DNA from 4 places in the Paenibacillus sp. MAH-35 genome. Region 1 is predicted to be linked to each of the others. Evidence: riboswitches for the same ligand, from Rfam matches in the RefSeq annotation. Region 1 holds a riboswitch; each other region holds the start of a gene.

Region 1 (7,819 bases):
GGCATCGCTTCGATCGCATTTTTCAGCACATTGACGAACACTTGCTTCATCTGGTTCTCATCGCAGCGGATGACCGGGAGATCCTCCTTCTCCACGATGACGATCCGCACCTTGCTGAGGATCGCTTGCGTATCGAGCAGCGTCACCACATGACGAATGACTACCCGAATATCAGTATCCCCAAAAAGCGTCGGACGCGGCTTGGACAGCAGCAAAAATTCATTAAGGATCAAATTGATCCGGTCGAGCTCCGTCAACATGATCGGATAATACGACTTGTTCTCCTTCGGGGACGATTGCAGCAGCTGAATAAACCCTTTCAGCGCAGTAAGAGGGTTGCGAATCTCGTGCGCCAAACCTGCGGCCAATTGCCCCATCACCGCGAGACGGTCGGAGTTGCGCAGCAGCTCTTCGGATTTTTTGCGGTCCGTAACGTCTTTGGCCACTCCGTATATGCCGACGATTTGAAGATCGGCGATAATCGGTATGTTCGTCACGTCCACTTCGACCGTATAGCCTTCTTTATGTATGAGCCTCAGCTCCAGATGCACGGAGTTGCCTTCCATCGCTTCCTGAAAAGATGTCAACGCTTTCAATCGGTCTTGAGGATGAATGAGCGCGACGAACTGGCGTCTGGTTAACTCCTGGGCAGAATATCCGAGCAGCCCGGAGACGGCGGGATTAATCGCCAGCAGCTTGCCTTTGCGGTCGAACGTACAGATCGGCGCCGGATTATGCTCGATCAGGTCGGCCGTTTTGCCGAGATAAGCCGGCAGCTTATGCTGCAGCTTGTATTCATACATATTCAGATCGGCACCGTGCAGCAGTTCCTCGATATGTACCGTCTCTTCGGTTGACGATACCGCTACGCCGACCGAAAAGGACAACGATACCGGAGGCAGCCCGTCGTCGGGGATAAACGACTTGCCGTTCAGCTCGTCCAGCAGCTTTTGCCGCATATTCTCAAACCGGGGGGCATCCTCGACGATGACGACAAACTCGTCCCCGCCCAGCCTCCCGGCGATACCGTTTACATCGCGAATCATCTCCCGCAGGTAGTCGGCGATAAGCATAATGACGCGGTTTCCGATCATGTGGCCGTAGGTGTCGTTGATTTGCTTGAAAAAATTCAGATCGATCAGCAGCACCCGGACCGTCCTGCCGTCGTCCAGCAGTCTTTGACCAAATTGCAGCGTCTGTTGCAGCGAAGCAAGGCCGGTCAGCGAGTCGATTCCGCTCAGATGGCGGTATTCGTTTCGTTCCTGCTCCAGATGTTTAATATAAGAGGCGAGGAGAATATTGGCCAGAGCAATAAACGAGAAAAAAACCAGGTGGGCGATCCGCGCGAACGGTTCCGAGTCGTCGGTGACGGTATACAGATGGAGGCCAACCGCAAGCGCGGCCACTAGCATATACAGGGGATTGGGCATTAGGAGAGCGTACATAAGCAACAGCGGGTAAGCGATGAACAATTCGGCATACCATACGTCAAGCTGCAAGGCTGCAGCGTATACGAATAAAGCAAGCCCCGTCAGCACATAAAAAACGGGCGGCTTCCCCCGAAAAATGACGGAGGCGAGCAGAAAGCCGGCAAATGTACACGAGGCCGCCACGCTTGCGGCATCCGCCTTACTAAACAGAATCGCGCAGACGCCGACGACCAGTGCGAGCGCGACGAACAACCACTTCTCGCTTCGGTACACGGATTGGAGGCACGCCCGTATTAAATCCATACGCTGCATAGGGTTCTTCCCTTTCAACTGCATATTCGAATCCTGCAAACGAACTGCTGCGGAGAAGCCCGCCATATATAAAGCCGCCCCTGAACAGGGACGGCCGATCACAGCAATACTTATCGCTGAAGCGAACGTTGTCGGCAGCCCAGCTGTCATGGCTCATCGAGCGTGGAGCGTTAGACCTGAAGCTTTGCGTCCCTGCCTTTCGGCAAGTTTGCCATTGAGATGATAACGAATGTGACGTTGGTTGTACTCGAAATTTAATATACCATACCTTACCTTTTTTTGAAACTAGAAAGTAAGCGGTACAAGTGCCTGTCGATTCAGGGTAAAAAGTGTCGCAAATCTCTCGTTTCGGCCCGGCATGCGAGCCGCCGGTTCTTACCGGAACAAAGGCCGAACCGCTGCATTCGTTAAACTACAGTCAGCTCGGAGATCAGCCCGGCCAGATCAAGCCCCTCCATCGTCGTCAGACGTTTCCGGTGCTCGCCGAACAGCAGCGCCTCCGTGACCGGATTCGGCACGATTACGCAGTGCAGTCCCGCCCGGTGGGCAGCTAGTGCGCCGTTAGCCGAATCCTCGAACGCGATCGCTTCCCCGGGCTGGACTCCGAGACAACCGACGGCCTGTACATACAGCTCCGGGTCCGGCTTCACTTTTTTCACGTCGTCCTTGGTTCGAATGCACGAGAAACGGTCCAGCAACCCGAACTTCGTTAAGTACCCGGTCACCCAGATCCGGCTCGAGCTGGAGGCAAGCCCGACCGAAAGCCCGAGCTGTGCAGCCTGATCCAGCACCGATATGACGCCGGGCCGAAGCTGCTCCGTCTCCATCCTCTGCAGGAACAGCTCCCGGCGCATCCGGCTGAACGTGTCGCGGTCAACCAGCTTCCCGGTCTGGTCTTCCAAATATTTGTACGGATCGAATACATCCGTCATGTCCGTTCCGATGACGCCGGACCATACCTCCAGCGGGAGCTCCGCCCCATGATGCCGGTACACGTCCTGGTATGCCCTGAATTCATTGGTTTCCGTGTCGAGAATAAGTCCGTCAAAATCAAACACAATGGCTCGAATCATCGTTCAGTATGCCTCCATCCGCTATTTAGCTCTATAAGGATATGGACTCCTATCCCTCCATTATAGCGGAACTTCACCGGCAGCGTAGCTTCAAACCGAAAAAAGCCGCAGCCTGCGGCTCCTTCTACACATTTCCTTTGGCTTGCCGGCGCGTACGCGCCGGTTTTTTACAGTCCAAGTCCCGCACGCGGCTCGGTCCGCATATCCTCGGGTTTAATCGTCATCAGTTCCTGGCGCCCCGGCGAACTATTTTGATACTGGCCGAGCAGCCGGACCGCTTGATGACGCATCGACTTCTCCATCACATTGCGCACGTAACGGGCGTTGCTGAAGGCGGACAAGCAGTTGTTTTTCTCGGCGATCAGCATCTGCCTCAGCTTCATGATGCTTGCCGGAATCAGCGTATACTCCCGTTCCTTCCCCATTAGCTCGGCAATTTGCACCAATTGGTCGATAGAATAATCGGGGAAATCGATCGCGATCGGGAACCTCGAAGGCAATCCCGGATTTTGGGCTAGAAAAAAATCCATCTCTTCCGAATAACCGGCCAAAATGAGCACAAATTGGTTCTTGTGGTCCTCCATCGCTTTGACCAGCGTATCGATCGCTTCTTTGCCGAAATCTTTCTCGCCGCCCCGCGCCAGACTGTACGCTTCGTCAATAAACAAAATGCCGCCCATCGCCTTCTTGACCAGATCGCGCGTCTTAAGCGCCGTGTGTCCGATGTATTCGCCGACCAGATCGGCCCGCTCGACTTCGATCAGATGGCCTTTCTGCAGCAGTCCCATCGACTGGAACAGCTTGGCGACAATTCGTGCGACTGTCGTCTTGCCTGTTCCCGGATTTCCTTTGAATATCATATGGTACACCTGCTGGCTGGCAGCAAGTCCCGCTTCCGCCCGGTATTGCCCGATTTGCAGCAACGCATAAATTTCGAACACCAGTTCCTTTACGTTGTCCAAACCGACCAACTGGTCCAGTTCCTTCAGCATCTCCGCGAACGGCCCTTGTGAAGGCACCGGCTTCCCGCCGGCCGGCTGCTCCTGCTCATGGACGGCCGCAGGTTCCGGCGTTCGGAGCACGACATTGATTTGTCTGGACGATTTGGCGGCACCGCTCACGACTCGACTGCTCATCGGATTCACCTCTTTCCTTCGGTGGTGCAGGCTTGGATCGATTCGCCCGTGTCGGGAAAACCAGCGTGTAACGGCCGGAATTACCCCTGCCTATAATGTACAGGATTAGAAGTTGTCCTATGATCGAAGTGCGTGTCCCCATCCAAAATTTCTTTTACATCCAAACGTGTCAACTGCATACAATAAAGAGTAGTTTTTTCGGTATTTTTTCACTTGGCCTCGCGATTCGGGTATGGTAGACTTCACGTAAAAGCGCTGCTTGCAAGGCGCGGCAGGTCATCCATTCCCGTTGAACTGCAGCTTGGCACCGGATTGGGAAGCTTGGTTTGACGGATTGAATAGCGAGGAGGATTTCCATGAAGGAACGTCTCTTATTGTCTTTCACTCTGCTTGTTGTCGTATACACACTCGTTCCTTGGGTGATGACGCGAATATTCTCGATCGGCGTATTCCGCAAGGGATCGGCCGGCAACCGGATCGCGTTGACCTTCGACGACGGTCCCGACCCGGAATACACGCCGCTTCTCCTGGATCTTCTAAAAAAACATGACGTGAAAGCGACGTTTTTCGTCCTTGGCGCCAAGGCGGAGCGGCACCCCGATCTGATCGGGCGCATCCATAGGGAAGGCCACCAGATCGGCATACACAACTACAGCCACAAGTCCAATTGGCTGATGAGCCCCTGGTCGGTACGGCGGCATCAGGTGGAACGGTCGGCCGATATCGTTTCTTCGATTACGGGCTCCAAGCCCGCTTATTACCGGCCGCCGTGGGGCATATTGAACGTCTTCGACTTATTTACCCTGAAATCTTATAACATCGTCTTATGGTCGGTTATGCCCAAAGACTGGCGGAGCCGGATCGCCCGCAAGAAGCTGAAGTCCAGACTGGAAACCCGAATTCGCGAAGGATCGGTCATCCTCTTGCATGACAGCGGGCAGACGTTCGGAGCTGATCCTGACGCCCCGGCCCATATGCTGACAGCGCTGGACGAAGTGATCGCCGGAATGCTGCAAAAAGGACTGATTCCCGTGCGTGTGGACGAACTTCTTGAGGAATCGGCAGAGTACAGATTGGGGATTATCAAGCGGGTGCTGGTCTCGATCTGGATGGGATGGGAATGGTGCTTCGTCAAACTGTTTCGTGTCAAACCGATCGATTCGATGAACCCTCTGCTCAAAATTCGCATCCGCGAATACCAGGGCAGGCAGGCGATCGCGCTTCCAGACGGGGAACAGATCCGCAAAGGGGACCGGGTCGCCGAGCTGCATCTCGATAATTACACGCTGTATCAGCTCGGTCTTCATTCACGCAGCCCGGTCCAGTTGGCCACCCAGTTGATCCGGCAAACGCGGCTGCTGATGCCGGAGATCGGAAAGCTCATGCTGACCGATCCGTTGTACCGGGACGTCAAAGGGCTGTACGCGATCACCATGATCCACAGAGGGTCCAGACAGCTCGGATTCACCGTCATCGATCTGCCGAACGGACTGTTCGCCCGGGTTACCCGTACGTATTTGCGGCTCCTGCTCTATGTAGTGCATCCGAACGGCAAGGATCGTCTAAAAGAAAAAACAGCGCTGCTGGAACCGAAAATTGTCGCGATCTCCAAAAATGAATTAAAGCTCCGCTATACCGCCTGAATCAGTCCACCGGCCGCATCAGCCATTTGTCCGCGATCCATTTTGTGTAAGCAAGCGTCTCCCTCGCTTTGTGCCATGGCATCCACATGACGTTAGACTTCGTCAACGAAACTGAAGCCTCCCGAATTCCGACGAAGCGGGCGATATCCATCGCCCGCGCGCCATGGTATTCATGGGTGACGATCACCGGAACGCTCCAGCCTTCCCGATCCATAATCCGCTTACTGAACCGGAGGTTCTCGTAAGTACTGGTCGATTCCCCTTCCTCGTATACCGCTTCCGGCGCCACGCCGCGTTCAGTCAAATACCACCGCATCCCTTCCGCTTCGGTAATGGTAGATCCGTTCGCACCCAGACCGCCTGAGACGATGATCCGGCTCACCTGCTTCGTTTCGTACAAGCGGTAAGCCTGATCCAGACGTTCGCGCAGCGCCGGGCTCGGCCGGTCGTTCCACAGAGCGGCTCCAAGCACGATCGCCACATCCGCCGTCTGGACGGGAGCGCGGCTTTGAACGTTATGGATCAGCCACTGCACATACACGACCCATAGGATTCCTATGGCGATCAGCGCCAATACGATCGTTCGGAATAGCCGGTAACGTTTGCGTTTGCGCTTTTCCCCGCTGTAGGAGACCGCGCCGGTAAGCCGGTTCATGCACTTCCCCCCTGATACATCGCCGCCCGTGTGAGTCGGCCTACTCGGATACAAGCAGAGAGCGCCATCACCCGTGTATGGCGCTCCTTTATTCGGACAAAAATTGCTCCACGGTGTTAAACAGACTATCCGCTTCCTGGTCGAGACAGATCAAATGCTTGGATTCGGGAAAGATCCGGACCTGCTTCGGCCCGGGAATTTTGTCGGCAAGCACAAGCGCGCTATGCGGATGAATGACCGGATCTTTTCCGCTCTGGGCGATCAGCGTCGGCACCTGGATGCCTGCCCACATCGGCTTGGCCGAACGGACCACCCGCATAAATTGCAGCGTCGCATTCAGCGGCGTTTGCTTGATCTTGACGAGCCGCTGCCATTCCTGATCCCGGAACGCACCCGCCACCTCCTGCAGAAATCGCCGCGGACTTACATAGATAGCCGCTGCGTTAAGCAGGACGAGTCTGCGGACCGGATACCGGTTCGCGATGTGGGCGGCGAGGATGCCGCCCATCGAAAATCCGATCAGATCGAATTCCCCGTGCTGTCCGGCAATGATCCCCGCTTCTTTGTCTGCGGCTTCGATCCAGTCGATCCAGCTAATCCGCCGAAGCTGATCCGGATCGTCGTGACCCGGCAAGGTGGGCAGCACGCACGTATATCCGGCCGACCTCAGATGCAGGGCAAGCGGCTCCAGCTCGAACGGCCCGCCTGTAAATCCGTGAAATCCTAAGCATATTTTGTCCATTCTCGTTCCTCGCTTGCTTATGTTCCTATAGAGGTTGTTCAAAAAGTCCACTTTTGATCACGAAGCAAATCCGGAAGCCTGCTCGGCATCGAATATGGAATTCAGCCGGAACTTCCGGTGCTCACGTAGCTTTCACTACGCTCCGCTCCTCATTTCCTAGCTTCATCCCATCTTCTCGGTGCTGAAAACCGGCCTCTTTGAACTCGCACTATTAGAGGTTGTTCAAAAAGCCCACTTTTGATCACGAAGCAAATCAGGAAGCCTGCTCGGCATCGAATATGGAATTCAACTCGCACTATTAGGATTCTTCGTTAAGCTCCTGCAAATGCATATCCGCCAGCAAAAGAAGGTCAAACGAACCGTTGCGGTACTCCTCCACCACCTGATTGCATGTCTTCCAGGCCAGCTTGTAGTCGCTCTCGTTCAGCTCCCCGCGCTCCAGAGCTTCCTCCAGACGTTCCTGATGAAGCACGTACAGCTGGCCGTCCGGCAGAATGACGATATTCAGATACAAGTCGTCATACCATGGAATGCCGGAATCGGTGACGCCCTGACATTTGCAGATGTCGACAAACCATTGTACGACGCGATCCTCCTGATCGTACATCGAGGACAACGTGTAATGGGCGTATTCGGGAAAATGCTGCAGCCATTTGTAGCCGTCCGAGGCAATGCATATCTCTGGCTGCTCCGGGCTGTACCGCTTATACAGCGGCGCTTTTACTTTCAGCATCTCACATAAGGTGACCGTACCCGAAAATCCGATCGTTCTTTTCGATACGACCGTAACTTGCTTCTCTACGATTCTCCCCCAATCGGTTCGATCCG
Region 2 (7,819 bases), on a different contig from region 1:
AGAAGCACCGGGAGCTGAAGGACGCTTATAAAGAAGCGGCGTCGAAGGCCGACGTGTACTTGAAGCAGACGCAGGAGACGATGCCGCTTCGCGAGGGCAGCGGGCTTGCCGCGACGTTCGGCCAGCCGACCTGCAACGCGTCGCAGGTGATGGACGGTCTGGCGGAGGAAGCCGCGTATTATGACGGCCTTGCCCGCACAGGCGCCGAGCGCAAAGGCGAATTGACGGCCCGCCTCGAGAAGCGGGAGGACGAGCTCCGCGAGGCGCTGCTGCTGAACGGCCGGTTCGCCGAGCTCGGGCAGAAGCGCGCAAGGCGCGAGGAGCTGGAGCGTCAGCGCGAGGATGTGGCTGAGCGCGAGCGGCGGCTTGCGCTCGCCGAGCGGGCGGCGCGGCTCGAGCCGTACGCGGAGCAGGCGGCGAAGGCGGTGCGGGACGCCGAGGCGAAGCGCCGCCAGCTCGCCGCGAAGCAGCAGGACGCGGCCGCGGCGGCAAGCGCGCTCGCGGAAGCGGAGGCGCGCTACCGCGGCGAGGAGGCGCGCGAGCCGGAGCGCAAGGACGCGGAGCGCGAGCTGCAGCGGCTCGCGGACCTAACGCCGGCGGTGCGCCAGCTCGACGCGCTGCGGCGCGAAGCGGAGCGGCTCGCCGGCGAGGAGCGGGCCGGCCGCGCGAAGCTGGCGGCGGCCGAGGAGGCGCTGGCCGGCGTCCGCGAAGCGAAGCGGGCGTGCGCCGAGCGGCGCCACGCGGCCGAAGCCGAGACGGCGGCGCTGCCGGAGCGGCTCGAGGCGCTCGATCGCATGCGGCAGCAGGCGCGGCTGCTGAAGGAGCTGAGCGAGCTCGAGAAGCGGCTCGGCGAGCTCGGCCGGCTCGAAGCCGAGCAGGAGCGCGAGCTTCGGCGGATGCGGGCGGAGCACGACCGGCTCGAGACGCTCTGGATCGAAGGGCAGGCGAGCTTGCTGGCGGCGCATTTGCACGACGGCAAGCCTTGCCCGGTATGCGGAAGCGCCGATCATCCGAGCAAAGCGGCCGCCGGGGAGGTGATTCCGTCGCGCGAAGCGCTGCAGCAGGCGAAAGAGTCGCTGCGCCATGCGGAGCAGGAGTTCAGCGCGGCGAAGGCGCAAGCGGCGGCGGCGCGGACCGGCTGGGACGCCGGGGCGAAGGAGGCGTCCGAGCACGGCATCGAGCCGGCAGCCCTGGCAGAGCAATATGCACGGCTGGAAGCCGAGGGCAAAAAGCTTCGTGCGGAGACGGACAAGCTGAAGCAGCTTGCCGCTTCGCTGCCGGCGCTGCGGCAGGAAGAAGCCCTGCTGGACCGGAAGCTGGATGAGCAGCAAAAGGGCAAGGACGATCTTCAGCAGCGCCAGCAGCAGCTTGCGGTGGAGAGCGGCTCGAAGCAGTCGCTGCTCGCGAAAGAGCTGGAGCGCATTCCGGAGGAGCTGCGGTCGCCGGATCTGCTGGAGCGGCGGATGAAAGCGCAAAGCGCGTTCGTCGCCAAGCTCGAAGCAGCCTGGAAGGAAGCGCAGCAGCGGCTGCAAGCGGCGCAGACGAAGCTCGCCGCCGAGAAGGCGGGCGAAGTCCAGATGGCCGCGCAGCTGGAAGAAGCGGAGAGCAACCTGCGGCAGGCCGGGGAGCGGTTCCGGCTGGAGCTGGCGGAGAGCGGCTTCGCTTCGCCGGCCGAATATGTGGAGGCGAGGCTGGCGGAGGCGGAGCGCCTGGCGCTGCGCGAACGGATCGAGGCATTCCGCCAATCGGTCGCGGCGCTGGCGGATCAGATCGCCGAGCTGGAGCGGGAGCTTGCCGGGCGCGAACCGGCCGACACCGGCGCGATGAGCGCAGCGCTGGCGGAGCAGAAGCGCGAGCTGGAGCAGGTGCTGGCCGAGATTCAGACGGCCGAGCGGTACCGCCAGGAGGCCGAGCGGCTGAGACGGTCGATCGAGGCGGCGCAAGGCAAAGCCCGCGAGCTCGAAGAGCGTCTCGAGCAGGTGATGGACCTGTACCAGATGATCAAAGGCGACAACCCGCTTAAGATATCGTTTGAGCGATACATACTGATCGAATATTTGGAGCAGATCTTGCAGGCGGCAAATGCCCGGCTATCGAACTTGTCCAACGGACAGTTTATGCTGCAGCGCAGCGACCGCTTGGAGAAGGGCGGCAAGCAAAGCGGCCTTGGACTCGACGTTTACGATGCTTATACGGGGCAAAACCGCGATGTCAAAACGTTGTCCGGCGGCGAGAAGTTTAACGCTTCCCTATGTCTGGCGCTGGGGATGACCGATGTCATCCAGTCTCATCAGGGCGGTGTCACGATCGAAATGATGTTTATCGACGAAGGCTTCGGCTCGCTGGACGAGGAATCGCTCGGCAAAGCGGTCGCCACACTGGTCGACCTGCAAAAGGCGGGCCGGACGATCGGCGTGATCTCTCACGTGCAGGAGCTGAAGGACGCGTTCCCCGCCGTACTCGAAGTGCGCAAGACGAGGGAAGGGTATAGCCGCACGGAGTTTGTGTTAAAATAACCGGCTCGCCGTTACCCGGGAAACCGGAACATCAAAGATCGCCCCCGCTGTGATGGCAGCGGGGGCGATTTTTGGCTTACCGTTCAGGTTACGCGTTCAGTGGTGTGTGAGTGCCGCCGAGCGTTCCGCCTTTCGTTTTTTTGTCTTTTTTGAAGTGAGCAGCGGCTTTGTGAAGTAGCGGCATCAGGTAGTAGTCGACTCCGTATTTGCCGGCGTTCGTTCCGCCGACCAGGACGATCGTACCGATCAGAACCATCCAAGGGTTGGTGCTTACCGTTCCGGCGAAGAGGAACATGAAGTTCATCATCAGTCCGAAGAAGGCGGCGGCTGTCGTCAGGGCCCCTACGATAAGGCCGAGTCCGACCAGGAACTCACCGAGCGGGATCAGGAAGTTGATCAGTTTCACGTTCGGCATCGCAAAGTTGTCAAGGAACGCGGTGAAGGTCGGGTACATCGCGCCGCCTGTCGCTTTATCGACTACCGGCTTGGCAATGGCGTTTTTCAGGAACCCTCCGGCGTCGAACCCTCCGGTCAATTTCCCCCAGCCGGCTGTCATCCAATCCCAGCCAAGGTACAACCGGATGATAAGCAGCATGGCAGCGGCGTAACGATTTTCTCTCCAAAATTTGAACAACATGGTAATCAGCTCCTCATGGGATTATAATGTGAACTTTTTCACAATCTAGGGTGTAAAAAAGGTTTTGGATCGATGTTGATGTTGAATGAATTGCTGTTATACTCTTGCACCGTTGGCGTGAACCTTTCTAGTTCCGAGAAGATTCACTTATCGGTCGGTTTTCGCTGTCGGCTGGATCGGGATCGAAGCATGGCCGGTTTCAAGTGCCGCATGACGCATCTTCCTTTCTTGTGCGCTCTTCTCGCCGGTGATAGGCTTGCTGTTTGCTTTGTGGGTATCACCTGCTTGTTTTTTCGCTTTCTTTGGTTTTCCTTTCCACGTCTTTAATGTACCACATGTTTTGCGAATAACATGTGATTTAAATCACAAGGGTAAACCTTTTTTGAAAATAATTTTGAACTCCGCTTCAGCGAGGCTTTGGGATACGAAACGGGCCCGGCGGCTTAAAAAACTGGGGAAAATAAAAGATGTCGGAGGTGAGTCTTGCATAGGTTTAATTATTTGGGCCCCCTTACCCGATCGCTTCCCCATCCGCTTCACTGGCGGAAACTAATCGCATAATGGCCTATTGGTCCTATTGAACAGAGGCTTTATAACCAAAAACAGCCAAAGAAAGGATAGATTTTCTTGGCCGAATGGATTATGATGGGGAATATAGTCGAAAAGGCAAACTTATCGAAAGGTAGGGACGCAAAGCTGCAGGCCTTCCGGTTGTAAACCGATGGCGGCTGGGCTGCCGAAGCATAGGGAAATTTTATAATTCACGTTATAAAACCGGTCCTGGCTTCTTTGAAGTTGGGATTCTTTTATGCGTCTGTCATTTGGCGACTGTAGCTTCCGCAATGTAAGCGATTTCTTCACTATTTTCGAGGAGGAGTATCCGGATATGCGGTACGACCGATATGAAGACTTGATCGGAAAAAAACTGCTACATAATGTGATAAGCGCCAAGGGAATGATGCTCATTCCTGTGGATACGCTTCTTACCGAAGGACATATCGAGAAGCTGCAAAACTTCCAAATCGATTTGTTTGATATTCGCGCCGTACCCGTCGAGCCGAAGGAAGATTCCAGACTGGTATGGAAGGAAGATCAGCCTGCTGCGGAGTTGGCCAAGCAAGCTGCCGAGGTCAGGCCAGCGGCGGACAATACGGTCGAGTTTGTAAAACGGGCGGATGCCAAAATGCAGGAAATTGAGAAATGCGTTTTGCATACCGGAACTATTCCTGTTTCCGAAATGGAGTCCAACTTACTGCCGGCGATTATGGGAGCGACGCAAAACCGAAACATCTACAAGCTGTTCGCCGAGCTGAAGGCGGAGGGCGATTTTCGCTTCAAGCATAGTATCGGCACTGCGTTTATCGCCGCGATGCTGGGACGCTGGCTGCAGCTGGAAGAGAAGGAAGTGTCGACTCTGGCGATGGCCGCCAGCCTGTGCGACATCGGTACGGTCAAGCTTCCCAGCGCTCTGCTGAACAAAACGACGGAACTGGCGCCGCACGAATTCGAGATTATGAAACAGCATACCGTCATCGGATACGAGCTGCTCAAAGAGTCGGAACTCGATCCCCGCGTGGCGCTTGTCGCCTTGCAGCATCATGAGCGTGAGGACGGCAGCGGTTACCCGTCCAAGCTCAAAAGCGCGGATATCCACCTGTTCAGCAAAATCGTCGCTTTAGCGGACGTATACTTAACGATGACGACCGATCGCCCGGGGTGCCCTGCACTTCCTTTTTATGAGGTTATTCAGAAGCTGCATGCGGATATATTACAGAACCGGTTCGATTCGAAGATCGGCATGACGTTCCTGAATCGGCTGATGTCCGCCCAGGTCGGAAGCGAGATCATTTTAACCGATGAACGGCGGGGGAAGATCGTGCTGATCAACGCCAATTATCCGACCAGTCCGCTCGTATCGCTGGATACCGAATTTATCGATCTGAGCAAAACAAGCGCGCTGAAAATTAAAGAAATCGTAGGCTAGCCGGGACTCTGCCTATCTAGAACCGTTCGTTCCGTCCCGTCTCCGGTCTGGCTATGGTATAATAGCAGCATTCTGCTCGGAAGATAAGAAAAGGAACGGGGGATCTGCGATGCTGCCACTTGTATCCGTATTAACGCCGACTTATAACCGGCTTGGCGAGCTAGGGGAACTGCTGGAGGCGGTCAGCCGCCAAACCTATAAACGGCTGCAGGTAGTCGTCGTGAACGACAACGGCGTCCCGGTCGAGCCGGTTTGCAGCTTGTATCCGGAGCTGGACATTCGGATCGTAAACCTGGAGACGAACCGGAAGCATGTGCGGGCACGCAATATCGGGCTCCAATACGCGGATGGGGAGTATATCATGCCTTGCGATGACGACGACCTTCTTGTCCCTTCCCATATCGAGACGATGATGAAGCATATAGTGGGCGCCGATATGGTGTTCTCCGATGCCGAGATCGTCAATTTGGTATGGCAGGACGGTGCGCGGGTTCCTGCGCATCGTATGGAATTTGCGTACGAACACGATTTGGCCGCTATGCGTTTGTTCTCCACCTTCGTCCCGTCAGGCAGTCTGTACCGCAAAATAGTGCATGAGTCTGTCGGTTCGTTCGACGAGCAAGTGTATCATTACTGGGACTGGGATTTTTTCCTGCGCGTCTCCGAGAAGCATCGTGTCAAGCGGGTGCCGATCGCCGGCGTGTTGTACGCTTTCTCGCAGGATGGCGGCAACTTGTCCGGTCAGCTTGAGGATATGAAGCCCTACTTAAACCAACTGTCGGCCAAACACGGACTGGGCGAGCTGCCAACGAAAAACTTTTTCCTGCTCCTTGAGGAACCGGAGGTTCAAAGCCGGCGTACCGGTACGACCGTCTTGTGGGACGGTAAGCCGTTCCGCTCGAGATACGCGGCTATCGGCAAAAGATAGAGAATATAGGCGGGATCGAAAGTTAAGGCGGAGATCAAGCTGTTCCTGAAAAGGTGACGGCTGTCTCCGCTTTTTTGCGCACAATCGGGTCAATCAACGAAAGCTAGACAAACGGTTCGATCACTTGTGGCCTGACAGCCGGATTAAGCCGAGAATAACCGTCTGTCAGCATCCGCCTGCAGCTTTGTACACGGACCAGCGTTCCGATTACGTAGGTATACCCGGTGTGATCCGTACGAATCGTTTCTTCCCAAGCCGGAGGCAGCGTATCGATTGTGGTGCCATCCGCTCTCGTCTGTACGGCCGGTTCGGAATCAAGAACCCGTTCTATCCGGATTCCTTGAAGCAGCGCCTCGTGAAGCAGTCGTTCGGCGAACTCGCCTTTGCCCAGCAGCATCACGCTCTGAATCCCTTCCCGTCGCAGCTTGTTCATCGTGTTAAATGCGATAACGGCGCTGCCATAGGCGTCCCGCAACCGCAAAAACGATACGTACAGCCGGTACGGCTCGCTCCGCGTTACGAGGCCTTGAGGCCAAAATACGTTGGTCGTATCCGGTCCGAAGCTGCTCAGATCGATCAGGTAATCCCCGCCTCGCGTCTCCCATTCGACCGATAGCGGCTCGCATAGCCGGATCGTCTGCACCCCGCCGAAGTTATCCTGATGGACCAGATCGCCAAGTCTGGACGCTTCCTCCGGTGTCGGCATATCCAGCACGCGGTGCAGCGGCAGGCTCCACTCGAGCGGATTGCCGGCAGCGGCTGTCAAGCCGGGCTTTGCTTGTTGCCAGACGCTGTACCAGCTCTGGAACGCCATCACGCCCGCTTGGCAAGCGCGCTTATATTCCAGCTGTTCGGCAGGAATGTTCAGCTTGGCCGTCACGGGGACGATCGAGCCGTCATCGTTTCTCTCGTAACGGACGGTCGAGCCGAAATCCCCCATCATCAGCTCTTCGATCAGTCCCGGACTGCGCGCGAACCGCCGGGCGATACCGCCTTCCGTGTCGGGGCCGATCCAGCAGCGTATATCTGTCCCGCGAAATAATTGCAGCGCGGCGCGCTCCGTGCCCACGGCGAGCAGATGGATGGAATCGCCTTTTCGGCGTTCAAGCGTATAAGCCGCATCGATGGCGGCCTGAATCGTCCCGTTAAAGCCGAGATCGACGGTAATTAACCGGTCCGGGCTGCCGCATTGCTGCCGGATATGCTCCAGCAGCCGTTCCCGCTGCGTACGGATGGACCGGAGCGCAAGCTGTCTGGCGTAAGGCTGCAGCAGCAGACGCCGGAGAGTGTCATGCCAAGAACGATCGTTAGTTTCTCCGGACCGTACGGAGTGCAGTTCCTCCACCGGCGTGGACAGCAAGTCCGCGAGTACGGGAAATTCGGCGGTCAGCGAAGCCGCTTCGACTCCGAGCATATGGAATACTTCACCAACCGTTATATGGCCGAGCCCCAGTACTTGATCAAGCTCCCGGTCGGTAAAATCGTTCATGGAAGCGAGCAGCGTAGCTTGTCTCGAGACATACAGCGGCTGGACGCTTATGGACAGTCCCCGTCTGCGTACCGCCCTCTCCAGCGCCGGCCCCAGCAGGTGCGCTTCTCTCATAAGCGGATGGATCTCCCGCCGTCCCGCTGCGACGCACTGGTCGATCACCCAGTCGCAGAAGCCTTGAACGAACGGCCCGAGTATCTCTGCGCCGAAGCGGTAAAAAAACGAACGAGCACCAGCCTCCAACGAATCAAGCGCGGGCTCTTCC
Region 3 (7,819 bases), on a different contig from region 1:
CATATCAACCCGTTCGTTCATCGAGTTCGCTGTCATAAGCTGTCTCTCAAGCTCCAAAGCTTCAAAATGTTCAGGCTCTAGTAATCCTTGGCTATGAAAAACCGCGTCCCAACCAAACAAGCTGTATAGTGCATGTGCTTTAAACACAATCTGGATTGTCGTATATGGTGTGCCTCTAAAGCGCATGATACTCGGTTGCGCGCCTTGTCCATGAAGAAACAAAAAAGGAATATTGGATGTACGTGCGGTGCGAATGGCGATACTTTCAATCGCTGCCCTTCCATCAGCAGCAATCTGGAAGACGATACCCGGATAACCGCCCGGACAAACCTTAACCTCGAGAGGCTGATCTCCCGAATAGGTCGCGACTCGAATACATTCAATATCCCGAAATAAAGCTTGAGGAGGGGGTACAATGTTAAAATTAATGGTTGTCATAATATACTCCGCTCTTAAAAGTGGGGCTTACTTGAACATCAATGTCCTGTTTGCTACATCCAATTGGTAATGATGTAGTTATCATAAGAACAAGTATAACAAGTATCTTATTCATACATTGCCTCCTCTTCAAAACGAAGTGATGTTTGTTATTTATGACGCCCAATACAAGCTATTAGTTGCATTTTCTTGGGAGCACAACAGCGGCAGCCGAACAATGGCGGTCTTTCTTGGATTTAATACGGATAAGTCCACCGCATAGGGCTAAATGGATAGAAAAAACTTCCGATATTGTAACTGCAGACCTATACAAACCATCTATACTTATTGATATATTTTTCCTTGTAAAGATTTATAGAGTTTAATCGAACATTGGAATAAAGGCAAACCCGCTGAAAAGCGGAGACGCAAAGCTACAGGGGCTAAAACGGACTTGCGCGTCCGCGATGCCAGCCAGCTGCCCGATACGGAGGAATGACCCCCGTCTGTTTGCTTTGTGCTGACCAGACGGGGGTTTTTTTGTATTTGTTAACGGGTATACCCGATGGGATACTGAAAGGAGGTGAAATTAACGTTGGAGTTTTATCTTAAAAATCTCGCCTTCTCCAGGGGTATAAGGATCATCTACGAACTCGAAGAGACTTGAGTTGGAAAAGAAGTTTCGGAACAGGCGGAGAAGACTTCGGATCATGCAGACTCTTTCTTTTCTCAATCTCCATTTGCATCTTATTCACAACAGGAGGTATGTAAAATGCGGACTCGTCCTCGACTGCGGTCGTTGCGGCCATTTCTTTCGGTTGCGCTTAGCGCAGCCCTGATTCTTTCTACTTTGATGGGATTGTTACTTTTTCCGGCTCCGGCTTCGGCGGCTTCGGAGACAAAAGTGTTTCAGGAGGGTCTTGACGGGTATGCGGGCAATCAGAGTGCTCGTGTCTATTCAGCTTTCCCTGATAATAGTAACGGTACAGAAAATGTAATTGCCCTCACCAAAAGCCTTTCAGCCTCTCAGGCTTCTTTTATTCAATTCAATCTTTCATCCATACCGCAACATGCAACGATTGACAGCGCGACACTGGAATTGACCACTAATACCGGAATTTCAAATACGGGCGCAAAAGTGGCTGTCCATAGAGTCACAGCTCCTTGGGATGAAGCAACGATTACATGGAATAACTCGGTCGGCGCGGCGGTTTATGACCCGACTCCAGTCACTGTACAATCGATCAACGGCTATCTAGCCAATTCCAAAAGCAGTCTGGATCTAACCACTCTTTTGCAGCAATGGGTTGACGGCACTGCGGATAATCATGGGTTCATGTTGCAGGTTACGGAATTGGACTCTGAAGCCGCGTGGCACAGAGGCTTTCATTCGGATGAATCAACCACGCAGACCAGCCGACCGAAATTGACCATCTCCTACACGTATGTACCCACAACGGGCGTGGTTGTGACGCCGGCTACCCTGTCGCTTGTGGTGGGTGGAAGCACCGGCCAACTGAGTGCCAATGTGCAGCCCGATGATGCTTCAAACAAAAACTTGCAGTGGGCGTCGTCCGATACCACCATCGCGACGGTAGACGCAAGCGGGCGTGTCACACCGGTCGGCCTCGGCACAGCGACCATAACCGCGACGACGGAAGAAGGGAACTTTACCGATTCGAGTACAGTGACGGTTTCCAGTGCAAACCTGAGCGGCCTGGTAATCTCGGAAGGTGAGCTGTCGCCGACGTTCAACAGTGAAACATCGAACTATACGGCTGCGGTGTTGGGCAGTGTGAACAGCCTGACGGTTACGCCGTCCGTATACGATCCGAATGCGGCGGTGACGGTGAACGGGGCGCCGGTAGCGAGTGGTATGCCGTCGCAAGCAATCCCGCTGAATGTCGGGGACAACGAGGTCAAAGTAACGGTTACGGCTCAGGACCAAGTGACAGAGAAGACGTATACGATCATGATTGCCCGCGAAGCTGAAGCTTCGACGCCAACAGATGATGGAGACTCGGATTCCGGTGACGGTAGTGGCGGGGGCGTATCGACGCCAACGACCCCCGTTAATCCGGAAAATCCTCCTGTAGACAAGCCGGATACGGAAAAGCCGCCGGAACAGTCGGGTGGGGCTGCTTGTACAAAGCTCACCTGGTCGGATATCCAGAACCATTGGGCGAAGTCGGACATCGAATCGGCTTCGCAGCTGTGTATAGTTCAAGGCCCTTCCATCGACACATTTTTGCCGGACGATGAGGTGACGAGGCTGCAATTCGCCTTGATGGTAGCACGTGCAATGAAGCTGCAAGATTCGGGGAACACAGCTGTCTTGGACACTTTCGCGGATCAGGCAGACATCCCTGCATGGGCGACGGCCGAATTGTCCGCAGTTGTCCGGGCAGGCATTATCGAAGGCTATGAAGATGAGACGCTGCGTCCGAACGAGAAGATCAACCGGGCGGAGATGGTCACCATGCTGATCCGAGGCTGGAAAATAACGGCTTCGAACGGGGCGACCTCGTTCTTGGACGATGCGGACATTCCGGACTGGGCGAAAGGGTATGTCGCGAAAGCGGAACGAGAAGGCATTATCCAAGGCCGCTCCAATAACCGATTCGAACCGTCAAGTACGGCCACAAGGGCGGAAGCCGTTGCAGTGCTGGTCCGCATGCTTCAAGACAAACCATAACTGGCAGCGATATGGGTTGACAGAATGACCAAAACCTCTATCTATGCATTCTTGCGAATGCTGGATGGAGGTTTTTTCCTGGGGAACGTTCTTCTATTTCAACTCAAGTAGCAATAGGTAAGCGTTTGAAGTGATCTCCAGCTTTTCCCCTGCTTCGCACGGAGCATGCCAGTTTCCAAAGCACTCCGCGCACCATCTAACGAAAGTACTCGTTCAGTTCCTTGTTACTTCGGGAATGGGATCTTTAAATCGGTTCCAATTCGCACTTTTTGCGGTACTGGTTGATCTTATCCATCGTAGACTCCGCAATTCAAAGCCTGTTTAGAATTACGTCAATCGTCTCTTTGCTTGTGCAATGGGTTCGAGCACTTGCTTGAAGCTCTGCTGGATGATGCGGTCCAAGATACAAGGAATGCCGAGCGGTCTTAATTTGCCGTTATCTTTTTCGACAAGTTTCCGTCTAACCTTCTTCGGGCGATAATTCTGCAGTTGAGTCTGAATTTCGAAAACGAGTTCCTCGTCGGATAGCCCTTGTATGTCAGCGATGGTTTTTCCATCGGTTCCTGGTGTAATTGACCCTTTGTTAGATTCCATCGAACGGTACGCCAGCAGGATGTTTTCTCGGGAAGTGATGACGTCGTACAAGTTCCGAAAGGTTTCCTGCTTTGCTGATCGGTCGTACAAATCCGTAAAGCGTTCCGTCATTCCGTAGTAGTCCCAGTATCTCAAAGTTTGCACTGTGACATCCCTCCTGAAGAGGTGATCCTAAATTTCGAAAGTAACTTTCTCTGAAAACAGAAAAAAGTGCTCGAACCTTTGGTAGAATGGTGTTTGTCGAGAACACTACACCCAAAGAGAGGAGCACCTTTTAGGTGATTCTCGGCTGCGAGCGACTCTTTCATTTTCGGAGGTTGCAGCACGACCCGCTCATCAAGCGATTTCTGGGCGGGCGCTGTCCGCACCATTCGCTACTGTACAAAGAATTAGTTCGCTTACACAAAACGTGTCCGAATCTTCGACTGGACTTGCGGAAATTAAACCATGAAGTCGTTCAACCTTGTCTGCCTTCGGATCTGATCTTGGACCTGGACTCCACGGTGCTATCATCCACTTTTGGCTTTTGAGGGATAATCCCGCCTCTGTTTGAATGCCGTTCTCCGGGCGGGCAACACGCATTCTTCCACAGATGTTGTTCCCTTCCTAACGAAACTTTTGAACTCCTCGGCGGAAAACTACATCAAGGAAGCCAAACGCGGGTTTTCCATGGATCGGCCGTCGCAATTCGTCAACTCGCCCTATTTCCGCTGTAATTCTCCTGCTATTACCAGTAAAATCACTACAGGCACTAATGAGTTTGTTATAAACTACGCGCTTTCGAAATTCAGGATAAAATCTTTTTCATAACTATAAGAAGTGCTTATACTGAGTTTGTTGTTCTATCATCGGATACTAAGTTCAAAATCGGTTTTGCGACAATACCTAGAACAATCCCGATAATAAAGCCCACTGCATGTACAAAAAGCTTGCTAAATTCAAAACCAATAACATTTCCAAGAACACTATATCCTATCAGATACTCCATTTCCCGACTCTTCACATGTTTCACAAAAAAATCTCTATTTCTAAAACAGTATATTACTAATATGGCGATTAATCCAAATATCCCCGGTGAGCTGCCAATAGATGAGGTAGGCGAAAAAACAAAGGCAAAAATAATTCGTTCTAGAACGTTACTTATCAAAAAGACCAACAAAAACCAAATGCTTCTGATTTTTGATTCTATAAGTACTCCTGTACAATAAACTGCTAAACTGTTAGCCAAAATATGTATGACTCCTGCGTGGAAAAACGGTGAAGTTATTACTCTCCACCATTGATTATTCAAAAAGAACTTCTCTTTATTAAATGTACCCCATTGTAATAATAGTCCGTTGAGAACGAAAGAATCTACGACAAATATTATTAAAAATATGCTTATAAGGGATATCGCCATTTTAGGACGATAATTTTTCACAATACCTCACCTCGAAGATTTGTGGAAAACCAATGACGCCATGTGCTGTTCTTAGCGACCTGATCTTTTCTTCGAAAACCAATATGTGTCATATAAAGTATACTAACACTATTTCCCTGAGGGTGGTATCCTGCCATTCAACGAGGCCAACACCCTATGCCGATAGCCTCGTCTTAGCTGATTATTAAACTCTCGTCTTGCGGAATGACTTAGCAAATGTGCAGTTCAAGCGGGTGAACACGTCACTCGCAATTCTTTCGAAGCCATCAAACAGAAGATGGAAACGTTTGTTTATAGGTAAAGATGGATCCAGCGCCTTCATACAGAATTCCTTGGTCTATCTCTGGTCCATGTGAAGATCGACAATCTTTCGCCTACAAGAGAGATAGAACCATCCTTTGTCAGTCGGGAGTACGGTCCCTTGCTATCTGTATAGAAAAAACGGCCCTATGGGCCGGTCAGCCTGTATATATCATCGAATTCTGCCCGTTAACAAAGCTAGTCCACCCAATCAATCTGGCAGTCACGTCTTTATCGATTATTGAACTATCGTGCTCCGTTAGTTAAATTCTTCCCTGCCGTTATCTACTGATAAGTCACTAAAGGTGTCTATGAAATAGCCCTCAGATTTCCAACCTTCAGAAAATCTTTGTATTAATTCGCTAATTGTGTTTTTTGATTTACCGAATCGTCTCATTAAAGCCGCTTTGTAATATTCCATATCGCGACCTTCAAAAACATAATCGGATGCACAGTAATTATCGCCCATGTATATTGCAAAGTTGTAACCGAAGTAATTCGAGATCTCTTTGCATATCGTTCGAATTTCGAATTGTAGTTCCTTGTTTTCAATAAAGCTGTACCATCTAAAACAAGGTCTGAATTCACAAATATTTTTATTAAAGGTAAAGCTGAAGCCTCCAGGGCCGTCTATCTCAATATATTCATCATCAGCGAAACGATCAGGATCGAACGGGCCATAGTTACGTGATTCGATTATTCGTTCACGGCATAGAGACCATGGTCGAACCAAGTGAAGATTATGTTGGTTAACTTCGGATATACATTGTACTACTTTCGGAAATTTCGTCCCTTTGATCAGCTCTTCTTTAAACTGCTCTATTGACCTTAAATCAAACGAATGTTGAAACATTGCAGAAAAATCTACACCCACGATCCCACTCCTCGGGAAACGATCTAGGTTACCCTTTAGATTTAATAAAGAATTCGACGAATTGCGGGTAAATATGACGATTTATTCCGATCCAACGTAAATGATACTCATCTCTTGTAATTCTTTGTCATTAAAACTGCTTAGATTATCTGACGAAATCCATTCGAAATTAGATAAACCAAGTTTTTTAGCTATTAGATATGCCGGTGGGTTATCGTAACTTATTTTGCTATCCTTAAAATCAAAGATTTGCTCAAGACCGTCTGTGGAGTTGCCTTGCTGCATAACCAATTCATCCAAAAACTCAAGATCAAACAGCCTCTTCTCAATAACCAGGCCTTCTCCAGCCCAGTCTGCTTCATAATCAAACATAAGTTCATCTTTCTTGTATACTTTTAGTGCCCACATATGATCTTCAAGATAGACATGATGTACGAGTATACCAGGATTTAATTTGCTTATTATTTTGTCTGCATGCTTTCCTCTATGTTCAACTACAAACGTAACCCAGCCATTCTCCTCACCATAAACGTACCCCGTCATCTCGGCATCTCTTAAAAGAGTCACTGCCTTCGCTTGATCAAAAGTCTTCAGATGAAAGCTATTACTAAATTCACTCATCCTTAGCTGCCCCCACCGGATTCATTTTTATTTCTATAGAATGTATCGGAAAGTACATGACTGTAGTTTATACAAACGGAATCTTTCGTTAGGTTGTAACTATGATGCCCGTTAGCCATACATGCAGCGCAAGCGCCCCCATCACAGATGATGAAAATGCGTCAAAGAATCCGGCAATACTGCTACCATGGCTGGGAGAGGAAGGTCGGATGAGCTATGGTGCCTTGAGCCCCACCGTTAGTCTGACTTGGGCGATCACGGCGCACTACAGATTGTCGCTCCTAGCCGCTCACGTTACCCATTCCTCCTGTCGGTTGAGCATACGGCAATGGGAGCCCCCGGGCTGCTCATGCTGGGGTACTGCTGCGTGCCGTAACCGGGGGGCTTGTCCGCTCGCCGCTTCCGTGCCTTGTTTGACGCTTTAGCTTTATTTGGCCTTCTGCTTCTCTTCCTCCATCGCCTTGACTGCCTTCTCGTTGGCCTCCCGTAGCGCCGTATTGATATCCGTACCGCCCAGCACCGCTTTCATCGCATCGTTGACGTATGTATAGTTTTTGGCGTCATATTTCGTGCCCATTGGCGGCACGGCAGGCTTCACTTTGAATATGCCGGCCAGGTTTTTGTTTTTGAAAATATCCATGCTGCTGGCAAACTGCTTGCGAAGCTCCTCGTCCTTAAAGGCGGTCATCCGGCTGCCCTTGTTCATTTCCTTCTGCGCTTCGTCGGTAATCATCGCCTGAATGACCTGGTACGCCGCCGCCTTGTTTTTGCTGGCCGGGGTGATGGTCATCAGGTGGAAGTCGACTTCGCGGCCGACGCCTTTACGGTCGTCAAAGGACGGGAACGAGACCAGATCCCAGTTGAAATCTTTGCCCGAGTCTTTGAGCGGCTTTACACG
Region 4 (7,819 bases), on a different contig from region 1:
CGATTGTCTCAAAATGTGGAAATGGAAAGGAAGCCGGGAGGATCAAGATGAGCATTCAAAAGCCGAAGGGGACGCAGGATCTGCTGCCGGGCGTCGTCGAGAAGTGGCAGTACATCGAGGAGAAGGCGCGCGACGTCTGCCGCCGCTTCAATTACAAGGAGATCCGCACGCCGATCTTCGAGAATACCGAGCTGTTCCAGCGCGGTGTCGGGGAGACGACCGATATCGTCGAGAAAGAAATGTACACGTTCCCGGATAAAGCGGACCGCAGCATGACGCTCCGTCCGGAAGGAACGGCAGGCGTCGTTCGGGCTTACGTAGAGAATAAGCTGTACGGCGAGCCGGACATTAACAAGCTGTATTATATCGGACCGATGTTCCGCTACGAGCAGCCGCAAGCGGGCCGGTACCGCCAGTTCCATCAGTTCGGCATCGAGGCGATCGGCTCCGCCGACCCGAGTCTGGACGCGGAAGTGATCGCGATGGGTTATTTGTTCTATAAAGAAATCGGACTGAAGGGCGTCCGGGTCGAGATCAACTCGGTCGGCAATCCGTCGTGCCGCAGCGTGTACCGTGAGGAGCTGCAGAAGTTTTTCGCGCCGGTCAAAGACAAGCTGTGCAAAGATTGTCAATCGCGCTACGAGCGCAATCCGATGCGTATCCTCGACTGCAAAAAAGATCAGGAGTACGGGGTCGGCGCGCCGTCGATTCTCGATTTTCTCGATGAGGAATGCCAGACTCACTTTAACAAGGTACAGCGGCATTTAACCGATATGGGCATCGAGTTCGTCATCAATCCGCGCATGGTGCGGGGGCTCGACTATTACACGCATACGGCGTTTGAGTATAAAGCGGCGGGCATTGGCGCGATCGATACGATCAGCGGCGGCGGCCGGTACAACGGCCTTGTCGGTACGATCGGCGGCAGCCATATCGATCAGCCGGGCGTTGGTTTCGGACTCGGTCTCGAGCGGGTGCTGCTTGTGCTGGAAGCTCAAGGCGTCGAGGTGCCGGGCGTACGCCCGCTGGACGCTTACCTGATCGGCCTCGGTGAAGCGGCCGGCGACGAGATCGCCAAGCTGTTGTTCGAGCTCCGCTCGGCAGGACTGACGGCGGAGAAAGATTACACGAGCCGGAAGATGAAGGCGCAGATGAAGTCGGCCGACCGGTATGCGGCCCGGTTTGTCGCCATCCTCGGCGACGACGAGCTGGCCAAGGGCACGATCATGCTGAAGGAGATGGCGACCGGTGAGCAAGCGGAAGTGCCGATTGCCAGCCTCGCCGATACTTTGAAGCAGAAGCTTTCGTAAATTAACCGAACTTTGGAGGATGAGATTCCTATGTTGTTGAAAACCCATCATTGCGGAAATCTAAGTGCAGCGAATATTGGAGATACGGTAGTGCTGAACGGCTGGGTAGCGGTCCGCCGCGACCTCGGCGGCGTATTGTTCATCGACTTGCGCGACCGCAGCGGTATCGTGCAAGTGGTGTTTAACCCGACCTTCTCGGGAGACGCTCTGGCGATCGCTGATAAAGCGCGCACCGAATATGTGCTGGCCGTAAAAGGCAAAGTCGTACAACGCGACGAAGCGACCGTGAACCCGAACCTGGCGACAGGGGACATCGAAGTTCAGGTTCATGAAATCGAGATTTTAAATGCAGCCAAAACGCCTCCGTTCTTTATTGAGGACGGTGTGGAGATCGACGAGCAGCTCCGTCTGAAATACCGTTACCTGGACCTTCGGCGTCCGGAAATGCAAAAGACGCTGATGCTGCGCTCCAAAGCGGCTAAAGTATTCCGCGATTTCCTGGACGAGAACGGCTTTCTCGAAGTGGAGACGCCGATCCTGACGAAAAGCACGCCGGAAGGCGCCCGCGACTATCTCGTGCCAAGCCGCGTTCATCCGGGCGAATTTTTCGCGCTGCCGCAATCTCCGCAAATTTACAAGCAGCTGCTCATGGTTAGCGGGCTGGAGCGTTATTACCAGATCGCACGCTGCTTCCGCGACGAGGATCTTCGTGCGGACCGCCAGCCGGAGTTCACCCAGGTGGACATCGAGACTTCGTTCCTGTCCCGCGACCAGCTGCTCGACATGATGGAGGAACTGGCCGTTCGCGTATTCAAAGAAACGATCGGCGTGGACATCCAGCGCCCGTTCCAACGGCTGACCTATGCCGACGCGATGGGCAAATACGGCTCCGACAAGCCGGACCTGCGCTTCGGCCTCGAACTGGTGGACGTGTCCGATCTGGTAGCCAACTCGGGCGTTCAAGTATTCGCGAACGTAACGAAAAAGGGCGGTCAAGTCAAAGCGCTGAACGCCAAAGGCTGCGGAACGTGGAGCCGGAAAGAAATCGACGACCTGCTGCCGTTTGCCGCTCGTTACGGGGCCAAGGGTCTGGCGTGGATTCAAGTGAAAGACGGCGAATGGAAAGGGCCGATCGTCAAGTTTTTCAGCGAGGAAGAAATCGCGGCGCTTAAAGAACGTCTGGGCGCCGAAGAAGGCGACCTGCTGCTGTTCTCGGCCGATACGAAAAAAGTCGTCGCCGACGTGCTCGGCAACCTGCGTCTGAAAATCGGCCGCGATCTCGGCCTGATCGACGACAGCGTATTTAAATTCGCGTGGGTCGTCGACTTCCCGCTGCTTGGCTACGACGAAGAGGCGAAGCGTTATGTGGCGGAGCACCATCCGTTCACGCGCCCCGTTGAAGAGGATCTGGCGTATTTCGATACCGATCCGGGTCAAATCCGCGCTCAAGCGTACGACCTCGTGCTGAACGGCTACGAAGTGGGCGGCGGCTCGATGCGTATTTTCAAACGCGACGTGCAGGAGAAAATGTTCCAGGCGCTCGGCTTCTCCCGTGAGGAAGCCCACGAGAAATTCGGCTTCCTGCTGGACGCGTTCGAATACGGCACGCCTCCGCACGGCGGCATCGCGTTTGGCTTCGACCGTCTGATCATGCTGCTGGCGGGCCGCACGAATCTGCGCGAAACGATCGCTTTCCCGAAAACGGCGAGCGCAACCGACCTGCTGATGAACGCGCCGTCCGAAGTCGATTCGAAGCAGCTTGAAGACTTGTCGATCAAGCTCGCCGTAAAGGAAGTAGCTGCCAAAGCTTAATAACTGCTGCGATATTAGCGCTCTCCTGGGGTGAATCGTTTTCCATAACCGGGAAGATAACCCTGTCACGTAGCAGGCTCGTTATTTCACAACAGTCGATAATAGCATACGACGGGCCCGCTTCCGGAGCATTTCCTCCGGCGGCGGAGCGCCCGGATCTAGCGAAGGGGATTGAATATGCTGCATCAATTTTCGCGAACGGAACTGGCGATCGGCCCCGAAGGACTGGACGTGTTGAAGGGCAGTACGGTTGCCGTGCTCGGCATCGGCGGAGTCGGCTCGATTGCGGCGGAAGCGCTTGTTCGTACCGGCGTCGGACGCGTGATCATGGTGGACAAGGATGTCGTCGATATTACGAATATTAACCGCCAGATTCATGCGCTGACGACTACCGTCGGGCAACCGAAGGCCGAGCTGATGCGCGACCGGGTCAAGCTGATCAATCCGGATTGCGATGCGATCGCGCTGCGGATGTTTTACACCGAGGAGACGTACGAGAAGTTTTTCGACTATCCGCTCGACTACGTGCTGGACGCCTCCGATACGGTGACATACAAGATCCATCTCATCAAAGAATGCCTGAAACGCAAAATACCGATCATCTCCAGCATGGGGGCGGCGAACAAGATGGACCCCACGCAGTTCCGCGTGGCGGACATCTCGCAGACGTCGGTTGACCCGCTCGCCCGCGTCATCCGCCAGAAGCTGCGCAAGGACGGGATCAAAAAAGGCGTCAAGGTCGTCTTCTCGACCGAGGAGCCGATTAAGCCGCGCGGTGACGTTACGCAGCGGATCGTGCCGGAGAACGCTCCGGATATCCGCAAAGCGCAGCAGCCGCCGGCCAGCAACTCGTTTGTACCGCCTGTAGCCGGCCTGATCATGGTCAGTGTCGTCGTACGCGACCTGCTCGAGAGAGCCGGGAAAGCCTGACGCCTAACCGGACCGCATATGGGGCGGACACGAAACGGGGCTGTCTGCACATTCACTTTTGAGAATATTGTGCGCCGTTCGAACCGATGTGCCTCGGGATAAAGGACTTCAGCCTCCACGTGACCGTGGAAGTTGAGGTCCTTTCGTTTGAAAACGGGGACGTTTTCCTGTGATCTGTGATGCAACACTATTGGAATAGCCTTATTTGATTTGGTTGTGATTCGTTTGGATGGTGACCCTTTATTCGACAAAAGGCGAGCCTGATCGTTGCGAAAAACGCACTTAATTCGTGATTATACATTACAAATCGAGAGCATGTGAGGAATATCGACATTTTTTTTGATTTTGCATGACAAAAATATACAAATCGGTTACAATCAAACTAATTGCACATATTCAATAAAAACAATAGGATGATGGAACTAAATACTTGTTCATAATCGAATCCAAAGGCACACTTATCGAAAGATAAGGCCGCAAAACCATTGGGGCTACCATGTAATTTGTCCCATATTCGCGCCGAGAACCGCCGGTTGCGAATATGGGATGCAACCGTATTACGTCATGCCAGCCAGGTCGCCGAACTATGAGACGGGACCCCTCTAACCTGAGGGTTTTTTTGTTGATCGGAACCCCGCGATTATCAGGCCGACACACGATTTCAGCTTATTGCCGATGAAGGGGGAGAAGTAATGCTGTACGCGATCAACCGTCTTTTGCAGCGATTGTCGGATAAAGACAGGGAGACGTTCGAACATGTAGGCCGGGTCGGGGCGCTCGCCCAGTGCTGGGTCACGCATTATCCGTTGGCCGGACCGGAGGACCGGCAAGTTTTTATTGTGGGATGCTGTGTGCATGATGTAGGGAAAATTAAAATCGAAACAGCCATTTTGCAAAAAACGTGCAAGCTTGACCAGGGCGAATGGGACCGGATGCGGACGCATCCCGAATCGGGCAGCGAACTGCTGATGCAGGAAGGGATGAAAGATGCCCGGCTGCTGGATATCGTCAAGTATCATCATGAGCGGTGGGACGGGTCCGGTTATCCGACGGGGCTCGGCAGCAGCCGGATTCCCCGGTTGGCCCGCATGTGCTCGATCGTGGACGCGTTCGACGCCATGACCTCGGACAGGCCTTACAAAAAAGGAAAAACGGTCGAACAGGCCAAGGTAGAACTTCTCGAGCAAAGCGGCATCCAGTTCGATGAAGAGCTGGTGCGGCAATTTCTGAGCTTGCCGGATCATCTGTTGCGCAATCCTCCGGCGGTGAGGCTGGATGAAGTGGCGGAACAGGGAGATTTGTTTTACGAGTTGACCTCGCACCGCAAAAACTGAATACAAGCAGCTCCGTTCTGCGCACAATCCGAAGCCCGAACCTGCCCGCCTCCTGTCTAGGAAGCGGAGCGCGTTCGGGTTTCGCCGCGAAATTCAATGAATTAAGGTGCCGTTAAGGTACGGTTTGAAGTCAGGTAAGCTTCGTCCGGTACAATACGACTAGTACAAAGTCGGAGGCGCGGCTGGAGAACGGCTGGATGGCCGCCGAACCCGTTGATGGCAGACACGTAAGTTTGACTTGTATCAGGTAATCAATGACCGGGAGGAGACTTATCTTGAAACTTTGGATGTGGATCGGAATTGGCGTCGGGACGTTGCTTGCAGGTGCGGTTATTTGGATCGGGGGGACGGCGTATTGGGCGAAAAAAGCGAATGCCGACTATGTATGGAAATTCGTAACGAACAATCCGGAGAAGGCGGCCATTACGCTTCGGAGGGACGGTCAAACGATTGCGCAGTCGAATTCGGACCGGGTCATGCCGCTGGCGAGCGCCGTGAAAACGATGATTGCGATCGAGTATGCGAAGCAGGCCGCGGCCGGCACGATTCATCCGGAAGAGCGGGTGCCGCTGTCTGTGCTGGACCGTTACTATTTGCCGAATCTGGACGGAGGGGCTCATCCGGCCTGGCTGGCGTATATCGAGGAAAGCTCGAAGGCCGAAGGCGACGCCGTGACGCTGGAAGAGGTGGCGAAAGGCATGATCCGGTACAGCTCAAACGCCAATACCGACTATTTGCAGGATAAGCTTGGTCTGGAGCGGATTCACGGGACTATCGCCGAGCTCGGACTCCGGCATCACGAGCCGTTGTTCCCGCTTAACGGGGCGCTGCTTATCCCGTACGAACTGATGAAGGGGTATTCCGGGCTCGACGGGAATGAGGCGAAGGCGAAAGCCAAGGAGGAGCTGTTCGCCATGCCTGCCGATGTGTTCCGGGCGATGGCCGTCCAGACAAGCGGCAAGCTGAAGGCGGATGCGGACGGTTCCTACAAGCGGGAGGCGAACCTGCGGAGCTGGTACGATCCGGAGTTCGACCGGTTCTATTCCGACCGTCTGACCGGATCGACCACACAGGAGTATGCCTCGGTTATGGCTAAGCTGAACGGCCGCGACCATTTCACTGCGGAGGTGCACCGGTACCTGGACCCGGTGATGGAGGGGCTGATGGAAAACCCGGCGAACCGGGAGCTGTTCCGGCATGCCGGCCGCAAGGGCGGGTCGACGGCGTACGTGCTGACGGATGCGATCTATGCGACCGCGAAGGACGGCACCCGGACCGAGCTGGCTTTATTTTTCAACGGTCTGAACGCCGTCGAGATGATGAAGTTGTCGGCCAGTCTGAACGCCTTCGAGCTGAAGCTGCTGACAGAGCCGTTATACGCGGAAACGGTCGGCCGCAAGATCGGGAGCGGGGAAGCCCGGCCGTAATTTCTGAACCTGATTGCAATCCGCAATCCGCAAACTGCAACCCGGCCGATTCAGCCGCGGTTAAGGCTCCGTTAAGGTTCCGGTAAGCGAATGCGCCAGCCGGTTATGATACAATGCAGAGGTAAAGTCGGCAAGAGGAGTGAACTACCGATGGAGTTGCTGGAGGCTAACCTGCTGCTGGTCGACGATGAACCGGCTATTTTGCGGATGATGAAAACCGTGCTGGAGAAGGAAGGCTTTAAGTGGATCGAGACGGCCGCTTCGGGTGAAGAAGCGATCGCCGCCTGCGAAGCGGCGGTGTTCGATCTGGTCGTGCTGGACGTGATGCTGCCCGGGCGCAGCGGGTTCGATATATGCCCTTTTATCCGCCGCACGACCGACGCGCCGGTGCTTTTTCTGACGGCGAGAACGACGGACCTGGACAAACTGACCGGATTTGCCGTAGGCGGCGACGATTATATTACGAAACCGTTTAATCCGCTCGAAGTGGTGGCCCGGATCAAGGCGCAACTGAAGCGGTATTTGAAACCAGGGACGGCTCAGGCTGCCCGGACGGCGGCGGAGCGGAACGTGTACGATTACGGCCGATTCCAGCTGGATGCGGATGCAGGCGAACTGCGAGTGTGCGGCGAACCGGTCGTTTGCCCGGCGCAAGTGTTTCAGCTGCTGCTGTTTCTGTGCCGTCATCCGAACCGGATCTTCACGAAGTCTCAGCTGTACGAGCACGTATGGGGCGACGAATGTCTCGGTGACGACAATACGGTGATGGTGCATATACACCGGATTCGCGAGCGCATCGAGCGTAATCCGTCGGAGCCCGAGCTGCTGCTGACGGTGCGGGGACTCGGCTACAAGCTGGTGCGGCGGGAGGAAGGCGGCCTGTGAGCGGCGGCAGGAAGGAGACGAGGGCGGGAACGCTGCCGGTGGTCAGGAACAGCAGGCAAGTGCGCTCGAAGCTGATTTGGCATTTTGTGCTGAGGCTTGTTGCGGCGGGCATGATCGCGAT

What was found. Region 1 has a riboswitch for cyclic di-GMP ahead of AC3Y2E_RS24665 (diguanylate cyclase domain-containing protein). Riboswitches for the same ligand answer to the same signal wherever they lie in the genome.
Region 2: linked by a shared signal. The riboswitch ahead of AC3Y2E_RS01880 (HD-GYP domain-containing protein) and the one ahead of AC3Y2E_RS24665 (diguanylate cyclase domain-containing protein) in region 1 are both predicted to bind cyclic di-GMP.
Region 3: linked by a shared signal. The riboswitch ahead of AC3Y2E_RS02175 (S-layer homology domain-containing protein) and the one ahead of AC3Y2E_RS24665 (diguanylate cyclase domain-containing protein) in region 1 are both predicted to bind cyclic di-GMP.
Region 4: linked by a shared signal. The riboswitch ahead of AC3Y2E_RS04915 (HD-GYP domain-containing protein) and the one ahead of AC3Y2E_RS24665 (diguanylate cyclase domain-containing protein) in region 1 are both predicted to bind cyclic di-GMP.

Annotation. Positions count from the first base shown of each region.
Region 1 is NZ_JBYUPU010000030.1:7,086-14,904, reverse strand. It holds gene AC3Y2E_RS24665 (diguanylate cyclase domain-containing protein) at 1-1,742, opposite strand, end outside; cyclic di-GMP riboswitch class I at 1,873-1,965, opposite strand; gene AC3Y2E_RS24660 (HAD family hydrolase) at 2,150-2,815, opposite strand; gene AC3Y2E_RS24655 (AAA family ATPase) at 2,983-3,951, opposite strand; gene AC3Y2E_RS24650 (polysaccharide deacetylase family protein) at 4,308-5,594, shown strand; gene AC3Y2E_RS24645 (YdcF family protein) at 5,596-6,249, opposite strand; gene AC3Y2E_RS24640 (alpha/beta hydrolase) at 6,338-6,991, opposite strand; gene AC3Y2E_RS24635 (ribonuclease FAU-1 family protein) at 7,290-7,819, opposite strand, start outside.
Region 2 is NZ_JBYUPU010000002.1:7,066-14,884, reverse strand. It holds gene AC3Y2E_RS01890 (AAA family ATPase) at 1-2,516, shown strand, start outside; gene AC3Y2E_RS01885 (DoxX family membrane protein) at 2,605-3,153, opposite strand; cyclic di-GMP riboswitch class I at 3,809-3,894, shown strand; gene AC3Y2E_RS01880 (HD-GYP domain-containing protein) at 4,040-5,137, shown strand; gene AC3Y2E_RS01875 (glycosyltransferase family 2 protein) at 5,247-6,065, shown strand; gene AC3Y2E_RS01870 (HAD family hydrolase) at 6,169-7,819, opposite strand, start outside.
Region 3 is NZ_JBYUPU010000002.1:93,208-101,026, forward strand. It holds gene AC3Y2E_RS02170 (helix-turn-helix domain-containing protein) at 1-438, opposite strand, end outside; cyclic di-GMP riboswitch class I at 811-903, shown strand; gene AC3Y2E_RS02175 (S-layer homology domain-containing protein) at 1,271-3,112, shown strand; gene AC3Y2E_RS02180 (hypothetical protein) at 3,440-3,850, opposite strand; partial or broken gene AC3Y2E_RS02185 (IS1380 family transposase) at 3,988-4,372, shown strand; gene AC3Y2E_RS02190 (rhomboid family intramembrane serine protease) at 4,530-5,126, opposite strand; gene AC3Y2E_RS02195 (hypothetical protein) at 5,686-6,300, opposite strand; gene AC3Y2E_RS02200 (hypothetical protein) at 6,382-6,921, opposite strand; gene AC3Y2E_RS02205 (ABC transporter substrate-binding protein) at 7,349-7,819, opposite strand, start outside.
Region 4 is NZ_JBYUPU010000003.1:342,806-350,624, reverse strand. It holds gene hisS (histidine--tRNA ligase) at 48-1,310, shown strand; gene aspS (aspartate--tRNA ligase) at 1,341-3,122, shown strand; gene AC3Y2E_RS04920 (tRNA threonylcarbamoyladenosine dehydratase) at 3,300-4,052, shown strand; cyclic di-GMP riboswitch class I at 4,494-4,636, shown strand; gene AC3Y2E_RS04915 (HD-GYP domain-containing protein) at 4,745-5,386, shown strand; gene AC3Y2E_RS04910 (serine hydrolase) at 5,662-6,813, shown strand; gene AC3Y2E_RS04905 (response regulator transcription factor) at 6,964-7,698, shown strand; gene AC3Y2E_RS04900 (sensor histidine kinase) at 7,695-7,819, shown strand, end outside.